DNA from 2 places in the Candidatus Villigracilis vicinus genome. Region 1 is predicted to be linked to the other one. Evidence: predicted binding sites of a transcription regulator. Region 1 holds the regulator's gene; the other holds the start of a gene.
What was found. Region 1 encodes LexA, which represses DNA repair genes until DNA is damaged. Its sites were predicted from a motif close to ACNGAACANNTGTTCNGT; they were not measured.
Positions count from the first base shown of each region.

Region 2: a site for LexA is predicted at 1,444-1,461, ahead of recA (recombinase RecA). Genes of this name have one in related genera too.

Region 1 covers NZ_JADJDD010000008.1:13,011-17,779, forward strand. The annotation lists gene rplK (50S ribosomal protein L11) at 1-44, shown strand, start outside; gene rplA (50S ribosomal protein L1) at 95-808, shown strand; gene rplJ (50S ribosomal protein L10) at 1,034-1,564, shown strand; gene rplL (50S ribosomal protein L7/L12) at 1,636-2,013, shown strand; gene IPG80_RS08330 (antibiotic biosynthesis monooxygenase) at 2,081-2,386, opposite strand; gene lexA (transcriptional repressor LexA) at 2,495-3,172, opposite strand; gene corA (magnesium/cobalt transporter CorA) at 3,289-4,275, opposite strand; gene IPG80_RS08345 (DUF2089 domain-containing protein) at 4,501-4,769, shown strand, end outside.
Region 2 covers NZ_JADJDD010000005.1:208,980-213,748, reverse strand. The annotation lists gene IPG80_RS05995 (hypothetical protein) at 1-287, shown strand, start outside; gene IPG80_RS05990 (M23 family metallopeptidase) at 320-1,402, shown strand; gene recA (recombinase RecA) at 1,590-2,651, shown strand; gene IPG80_RS05980 (NBR1-Ig-like domain-containing protein) at 2,687-3,226, shown strand; gene IPG80_RS05975 (DUF4886 domain-containing protein) at 3,329-4,093, shown strand; gene IPG80_RS05970 (hypothetical protein) at 4,109-4,474, shown strand; gene IPG80_RS05965 (CoA-binding protein) at 4,556-4,769, opposite strand, start outside.

The DNA of each region.
Region 1 (4,769 bases):
TCGAAGGCACCGCCCGTTCGATGGGCATTACGATCGTTGAATAATTTTGTGGGAGGATGGCTTCGGGCTGTCCGCTAGTACCACGGAGGATAAAATGGCTAAACACGGAAAAAAATATACGGCGGCTCTCGCTAAAGTTGATATCGATAAGATCTACTCCGCGAAGGAAGCGGTTGCCCTGGCGAAAGAGACCAGCATTACAAAGTTCGATTCCACCATCGAAGTTCACATGCGCACCACGCTCGATTCGCGCCAGTCTGACCAGCAGTTGCGTGATGTAGTCGTGCTTCCGCACGGCTTGGGCAAGAAGGTTCGCGTGTTGGTGTTCGCTCAGGCAGATGGCGCTGCGGCTGCCCGCGCAGGTGGGGCAGATTTCGTTGCAGATGACGATGAATCTCTGAAGAAGATCGAAGGCGGCATGCTCGATTTCGATGTTGCCATCGCCACCCCTGATGCGATGGGTAAGGTGGGTCGTTTGGGCCGTGTGCTTGGTCCGCGCGGCTTGATGCCGAACCCCAAGGCTGGCACCGTCGTTTCGGCGCAGGATATGGAACGCGCCATCAAGGAAGCGAAGGCTGGTCGTGTGGAATACCGTCTTGATAAGAGCAATAACATTCATGTCTCCATCGGCAAGGTTTCTTTCGATGCAGACAAGTTGTATGATAACTATGTGGCGCTGATGGACGCGATCAACAAATCCCGCCCGTCTGGCGCGAAGGGCAACTTTGTCAAGCGCATTACAGTTGCCTCCACCATGGGACCCGGCGTGAAGGTCGATCCCAATGAACACATTGATGGAGCCGGATAAGCAAGACATCCGATAATTCCTAATAAACCACTTCGCCGATGAAGGCGGGTGTTCCTGAAGAGGTCGTGCGGTGTTCGAGACCAACTCTGGAACTTAATATCCTGCTCAGGTGGAGACCCAGTAGCATATTTCAGCGCCTCCGCGCTGTCTCCCTTTGGGAGTGCGAAAAAGTCTTTGCCTGCGTGAGTGGCAAAGACTTTTTATTTGAAAGGAGGTGAATACCCTTTGGCAATTTCAAAGCAACGCAAGGAAGAAGTGCTGGCTCAGTATAACGACTGGATCAAGCGCAGCGAAGCGGTCATTCTCGTGGAGTATACCGGCGCGAATATGAAGTCGCTCGATAGTCTCCGCGCGAAGATCCGTGAGGCTGGTGGTGAATTCCATGTGGTCAAGAATACGCTTGTTCGTCGCGTTTTTGCAGACAATGGCATGGAAGTCCCTGGTGACATGCTCGTCAAGTCTACGGCTGTTTCGTTTGCATTCTCAGACCCTGCCTCTACTGCAAAAGCCCTGACCGATGCCACAAAAGGCAGTGAGTTCGTCAAGGTTAAAGGCGGTTTCATGGCTGGCAAGTCATTGAGTGCTGCTCAGGTGAAGGCCTTGTCTGACCTGCCCCCGCTGCCCGTTATGCGCGCAACATTGCTCGGCGTTTTGCAAGCCCCGGCTGGCAAACTCGTCCGCACGCTCGCAGAACCCGCCCGCGGTTTGGCTGCTGTCATCAAAGCGCGCTCCGAGAGCGCACAGGCTGCTGCCTAGTTTATCGTCGCGAGTTCAACTCGCACCATTAAATTCAAATTTTCTAATTACTTAGCAAGGAGTGCTAAACAATGTCTGACAAGCTCGCTAAACTCGTGGATGAACTTTCCACCCTTTCTGTTCTTGAGGCTGCTGACCTCGTGAAAATGCTCGAAGAGAAGTGGGGCGTTTCCGCCGCCGCTCCGGTGGCTGTCGCTGCCGCTGGTCCTGCCGCTGCCGCTGAACCTGTTGAAGAGAAGACTGAGTTCGATGTGGTGATCAAGGATGCAGGCGCCAAGAAGATCGATGTCATCAAAGTCATTCGCCAGTTGACCTCCCTCGGTCTCGGTGAAGCCAAGGCTCTTGCCGAAGCTGCCGGTTCCAAGGTGCTCACCGGCGTTGGCAAGGATGCCGCGATGGATGCCAAGAAGAAGCTCGAAGAAGCTGGCGCTGCCGTCGTCGTCGAGTAATTTTTTTCAGGAACAAACAAAAAGGACCACCCGAATTCGGGTGGTCCTTTTTGTTCTTAACACCTATTTAAATTTTTCCAGGTCCGGTGGCAGAGACAATGGTTCCGTCGTTCCATTCCGGGTCTTCTTCGAGGAAGGAGCGGAAGATCAGGTAGCGCTCGTGTTGTGATGGGGAGTTGGCATTTGCCTGATAGGACTCCTTGTCAGTAAAGATCGCAACTAGAAAGTATTCGTTGGAGTCTGCATTTGTTTGAAAAATGTAATCTGCTATCCACCCTGGAATCTGAGATGAGTCGAATTCATCCATTCTTTTCTTGAAATGATCCTTGTTCACATCTTTTTTGACACGAAATCGAGCTATAGTTCCGTACATGGTTTACCTCTTTTCTTTGTACCAATAAAGACTTATTAAATATAATACACCATTAAAACAAAAAAGAAGCGGTGTACACCGCTTCTTTTTTGTTTTAATCTAGACCGCTTACGCAGCCATGCGTTCCATTTTGCGAATGACCATTACCACTTTCCCTTTGATCTCCAGTGGTTCGTTCTTTTTGATCATGATCGGCTTCATGGTGGGGTTGGCGGGTTGGAGACGATACCCATCCTTTTCTTTGTAGAAATATTTAAGGGTGGTTTCGTTCTTGTCGGAAAGCCAGACTGCCACCATTTCACCGTTACGAGCTTCCTGGGTAGGTTTGAGAACTACAATGTCGCCGTCGTTGATCATGGCGTCGATCATGGAGTCTCCCTGAACGTTCAAGGCGAACAGATCCTTGCCCTTTTCTTTGGCGGGCATCAGAGAAGTGGCAATGTCCACTGTGTCTTCTGCGGTGAAGGGGTTAAAGTCAGAGGCGGGGATCGGAATGGGCTCACCGGCTTGAATGACGCCCAACACTGGGACACGGAGCATGTCGCCAAGCGGGCTGTTGTTCACCAAGCGCATGCCGCGTGAAATCTTGCGGTCACGCTCAAGCAAGCCTTCTTTTTCCAACTGGTCAAGATAGTAATTCACCACCGAGGTGGAGGAGATATCGCAATGTTCTCCGATCTCACGGATTGAAGGGGGGTGCTTATGCTCGCGTTGATAGGACGCGATAAAATCCAGAATTTTCTGGTGGCGCTCGCCAATTCCCTTGCTTTTTCGGACCATCATCATTTCAAGCCTCCTGCCAGTGGTCTGGCGTAGGTACTGAGCATTATTCGCTCATTTGTGCTAGGAATGATAACCGAACGCCTGTTCTGTGTCAAGGATTTTCGAGGTAGAAACCCGGGTTAGACCCAGGTGCGCCCACGCATCCAAAAATACATGAGAAGTGGCAGCCCCAGTATGCTTGCCATTGTGGCAGTGAAAACTTGTTGGCTGGTCCAGCCGACCAGGTGGGCGACGGGTTCGAAGAAATTCATGCCGAAAAAGCCGGTAATGAAGGTAATAGGCATAAAGAAGGTGGTAATAATGGTTAGTACCTTCATGATCTCGTTCATGCGGTTGTTGGTCACGGAGAGATACGTCTCCATCGCGCCGCTGACAAGGTCGCGCAGGCTTTCGTTGAGGTCATGCAGGCGGACGAGATGGTCGTAAATATCGCGGAAGAAAATGCGGTCTTTCGGATCGATGACGCGGTAATCGTCTCGTGCCAGTTTATTTAGCACTTCACGCTGCGGGAGCAGGATCCGCCTCATGGTAAGAAGGATGCGTTTGAGCGTGAATATCTGTTCCAGGATTTCCCGTTTGGGGCGATCGAAGATTTGGTCTTCAATTTGGTCGATTTGAGTGTCGATCTGTTCAACAAGGGGCATGTAGCTCATGACCAGGGAGTCGACGATGCGATAAAGCAGGTGATCGGCGCCGTCTTGTATGTGGCGTATATCGCGCTGGCAGGCGACCCAGGCATCTTCCACGGCGGTGAGCAATTGATCATGAAAGGTGATGATGTAATTTTGCCCAAGGAAAATATCTAGCTCGTCGATCTCTGACTCAAAGACACCATGTTCATGTTTGTAATTCAGGATATTAAATACCATGTAAAGATGGTCTCCCCAATCGTCTATTTTGGCGGTGTGGGTTTCTTGCAAGGCATCATCAATAGCCAGGGGGTGGAAGCCAAAGCTGCGCAAAATGGGTTCGGCTTTTTCTTCCGGCTCGCCGATGAAATCTACCCATAACACGCCTTTTCGGTCGCGGATGAGTTTAGAGAATTCAGTGGGGGAGATGTCGGTACGGATGGGCTTTCCGGGTTTGTAATATAGAGTGCGAATCAAAGTGTGCCTCCAATAGGTATTTTTGTGAAATTTTGAAGCGAAAATCAATAATCTTTATTTGCGCCTCAATTTTATTGAAATAGTTATTGACAAAACTTATTTAATGAGTATAATTTTATTAGAAATAGAGAAAAACTTATTGATTTTCTGAAGTATGGTCTTGAATATATCAATTTCTTACTTAAAAAATCAAATCCATCCCATTATAAATCGGAGATGTCTATTATGCGACCTGCACCAACCCGTTGCCCGATCTGTCAATCTGAATTGGAAGTCATCCGTTTGCACTGCTCCAGTTGTGATACCTCACTTGAGGGTCGCTTTGCTCTGGGGCAGTTTTCTAATCTCTCTCCCGAACAAATGGAATTCGTTTTTACCTTTGTCCGCTGCGAAGGCAAGATCAATCGCATGGAGCAGGAGTTGGGGCTTTCCTACCCGACCATTCGTAATCGCTTGCATGAAGTGATCCGCAAACTTGGGTTCGAGCCCGGCAG
Region 2 (4,769 bases), on a different contig from region 1:
ATTACAAAGGCGCGCGTTTCACTACTTTTGCCGCGACCGGCGGTTTGACTTGGTACCAAGCCATGCAAGAGTTGTACCCGGTGGCGGCGCTCACCACACCCACGCGTGTTTTGGCGCCTAGTCTGACTCCAACCAACACTCCGACCTTAACACCAACCATCCGCCCTACACGGACGCCGCGTAATACACCAACTCCGGTATATACACCAACGATCACGTTGACGCCCTCTGAAACACCGTTCCCGACTCTGACGCCCACACCTCCAACAGTGATTCCTGGTGGGTAGCCGCTGGCGAGTTATCTACTTTGAATCAAACCATGTCATTTAAAAGAACACTCGCTTCGTTATTCCTCTTATTATTGTTGTCTGCTTGTACTTATGGGGTAAGTAATCCCACGCCTACGCCAGTGATCGCTGTCGAAGCGCAGGACCAGCCTGAAGTCCAATTTGAGGCGTTTGTTACTCCGTCACCTCAACCTTTCCAATTTAGTTTGCCTACGCCAGGGGCGGAACCTATTACAAACTGGCGTCCACCTTTATACCCAGTGCCATGGGCGATCGCGCCATATGATCACTTTTTCTTCAACCGCCCTATTGCTGCAGATCAGACCAACTGGCCCATCGCGGATTATCGTTATGGCGGCGTATTTTTTGGCCGTAACATTGTGCATACCGGTGTAGACATTCCCTCGCCTGAAGGAACACCCATCCTTGCGGCAGGACCCGGTACCGTGGTTTGGGCAGACTGGGGTTTGTTTCTGGAGATCCCCGGTGATGAAACTGACCCCTATGGCATGGCGGTGGCGATCCGCCATGATTTTGGATATAACGATCAGCAGCTTTATACCATCTATGCTCATATGAGCCAGATGAATGTGATCAAAGGTCAGCATGTGGATACGGGCGAAGTAATAGGGTTGGTCGGCTCGACTGGCGCTACCACGGGTCCCCATGTCCACTTTGAGGTGCGCTTCCCATATAATTCCTTCTTTTATACCTATAACCCCGAGCTGTGGATCGCACCACCACAAGGCTGGGGCGTACTGGCTGGGCGCATAATGAATGAAAAAGGGGAGCTGATCCAGCAAATGGAGATCCTGGTTGCACCCGAACGTGCCTCGCGCACCTTCACCGTGCGGACCTACGGAAAGAGAGGCGCTGCCAATTCTGACCCGTATTACCAGGAAAATTTTGTACTTGGTGACCTTCCAGCCGGCATTTATAAAATTTCATTTAAATACGATGATGAACGTGTGCAAACCTGGGTGGAGATCTTTCCCGGACAGGTGACCTATTTCACCTACAAAGACAAAACAGGTTTTAATGTAGCCCACCCGCCCGCACCGACATTGGACTTTTTGCCAGGCAATTTACCTGCCACTCCCACGCTTCAGCCGTGATTCTGTAACCGATGGTTTACCCATCTTTAACCCCTTGACGGTCAGAACATCTGTGCTATACTCTCGAAACCTTAACCCACTCAACCTTTGTTTTGAAAATACCTTTCGTGGTTAAGCATATACAAGGAGATCCACTATGGCTAGAAAACCCCGCGCAGCAGCTTCAGACTCTGCCCCCTCATCAAATATGGATAACGCCAAACGGGCTGTTTTAGACAAAGCCGTTGGCGATATTCTCAAACGCTACGGCGACGGTTCCATCATGCGTCTGGGCGAGGCTCATGCCATGGTTACCGAGATCATCCCAACCGGCTCGCTCTCCCTTGATATTGCCCTCGGCGTCGGCGGTGTTCCGCGTGGACGCGTGGTTGAAATTTATGGACCTGAGTCTTCGGGTAAGACCACCCTTTGTTTACATATTGTTTCTGAAGCTCAAAAGAGCGGCGGTACCGCGGCCTTCATTGATATGGAACATGCGCTCGACCCCGTCTATGCCGCCCGCCTCGGTGTGGACATTGATAACCTGCTCGTTTCCCAGCCCGATACCGGCGAACAGGCGCTCGAAATTACCGAGACCCTCGTCCGCTCCGGTGCTGTCGATGTTGTCATCGTCGACTCCGTAGCTGCCCTGGTTCCGCGCAACGAAATCGAAGGCGATATGGGTGATGCCAGCATGGGTATGCAGGCACGTCTCATGTCTCAGGCGCTCCGCAAACTCAGCGGCGCCATCAACCAGACCAAGACCACTGTCATCTTCACCAACCAACTCCGCCAGAAGATCGGCGTCATGTTCGGCAACCCCGAAACCACCACCGGCGGTCAGGCGCTCAAGTTCTACGCCTCCCTGCGTCTCGATGTGCGTCGCATCCAGTCCATCAAGATGGGCGAGGAAGTCATCGGTAACCGCACTCGTGTTAAAGTCGTCAAGAACAAGGTCGCGCCCCCGTTCCGCACCGCCGAGTTCGACATTATGTTCAACGAAGGCATCTCCAAGAGCGGCGACGTGCTCGACCTGGCGACCAAGTTCGAAGTCATCACGAAGCGCGGCGCATTCTTCTCTTATGGAGATATCCGCATTGGTCAGGGACGTGAGAACGCCAAAGATTATCTGCGCTCCAACCCCGATCTGATGAACGAGATCGAAGGTGTCATTCGCCAGAAATCAATGTCTGGTGAAATCGCCCTGCCGATCGATTTGGGCGATGGCGGCGGTGGTGAAGATGCTGCCGCGGTCGAAGAAGAAGCGTAAAATAGAGTGGACACGGAAACGTGTCCACTTTTTATATGAAAAAACTACGCATCATCTCCCGCCCGGTTCTGTTTCTTCTCTCGGTCTTTTTTCTCGTTGTTGGTTGTGCCCCCCAAGCGGCGCCGACAGCTTTCCGACCACCAACAGCGGCTCCACCGACGCTGATCCTCCCAACAGCGACGCCTCTATCCATTACCGCCACCATCGCGCCGACCCTTACCGCCACAGTGGATGCTGGTCCATGCACGAATCTTCTGACCTTTCTTGACGACCTGACCGTGGAAGACGGTACAACTTTTGCCCCCGGTGCCGACATCGATAAGCAGTGGCTTGTTCAAAACGATGGCACCTGCAACTGGGACTCAACCTATAAATTGAAATGGGTAGGCGGCTATACCCTCGGCGTGACAGAAGAACAACCCCTTTTTCCAGCTGCTTCCGGGGTTCAGGTTACGCTGCGCATTGTCTTCACTGCGCCGGAAGAACCTGGCACATATCAAACCACATGGCAAGCCACAGCCCCGGATGGGACCCTTTTTGGGGATACCGTTTACATGGAAATCGTGGTGCAATAAGAATAGTTTCTGAAATGATCGATCAAGAGATGCATGTAGAGGTACCTGGAGGAGAGTAGTAGTATTTTCCACCCAGCACGGGCGGATAAAATGGAGAAAGTAATGAAAACAGGTGTGCGTTTCCTGGTGCTTAGTTTGGCACTAATACTGGCCGCGTCTCTTACAGCTTGTGGTCCCATCCATTGCGGCAACGATCTCAACGATGACTGTTTACGGGTTTTATTTGTAGGAAACAGTCTGACCTTTGTGAATGATCTCCCCACAACATTTTCAGAGTTGGCGCGTTCAGGCGGTCATAAAGTGGAAGTGGCAATGGTTGTTGAAGGCGGCGCGCATTTGTACGACTTTGTTTCTTCCCCTGAACTTTCCAATACACTTTCCTCGAGTCAATGGGATTATGTTGTCCTCCAGGAACAAAGCCAGCTGCCTTCGGTCGAATACTGGCGGGTTAATGATATGTACCCGGCAGCGAGGACCCTCGTCAAGAAGGTGAGGGCGAATGATGCCCAACCTATTTTTTTCGAAACATGGGGACGCGAGTATGGGTTTCCAGAAAATGGAATGCCAGACTTTGAATCGATGCAATATGAGATCGATATGGGCTATCAGCGGATCGCGAATGAGCTTAACGCTCCCATCGTTCATGTGGGCATGGTCTGGTTCCGGGCTTTGAGGTCAAACCCCGATCTTCAGCTATGGCAGGAAGATGGCAATCATCCCTCTGAGATGGGCACCTATCTTGCAGCTTGTGTTTTTTATGCAACTTTGTTTCAGGAAAGCCCGCTGGGGTTGGCGTATCCCGGGAATATATCGAAAGAGGTCGCACTTAAGTTACAGGAAGCCGCAGCAACAGTATTGATCAAATAATAAAAGGATAAACATATGCCAGCTCAAGATGAATTCCCGCTGATCTTTGAACAGCTAAAAGTCATCCTTGTCCCTTATGGAAAAAAATTGACCATCAAGATAGATGTCCCCGGGCATTATATTCTGGATGGCGCCTACAGCGAAAAGTGGAAGAAGGAACTCTTCTTTGCCTCGGTGCAGATCAAGAAGAATTACATCTCGTTCTATCTCATGCCGGTTTACATGTACCCAGACCTGCTAAAGACTATCTCGCCAGAACTCAAGAAGCACATGCAGGGAAAATCCTGTTTTAATTTTAAGAAGCTGGAAACAGGTCTTTTTGCTGAGTTGGCTGATCTCACGAAGCAAGGGCACGAACGATTTATAAAGGAAAATTATTAATAACATTCCCAGGTCAGCAAAATAAAACTCACCCATGAGTTGTTTTTCAGGGTGAGTTTTATTTATATTGATCGAGCAGCACTAGTTCATGTTCATGAAACCGAACAATTTCCACATGCTGCGCATGAATTTGTGACCACCATCAGGGGTGAGGAATTGGTTGGGGCAGGAGCCGGGAATGACGGAAATGCCGTTGGCATTGCAGACATCGACTGCGGAAGGGGATACACTGGTGGTGCCCGCTGCGAGACCGGGCTTGATGCCCATCATACAGTGCATCCACACGTGTTTGATG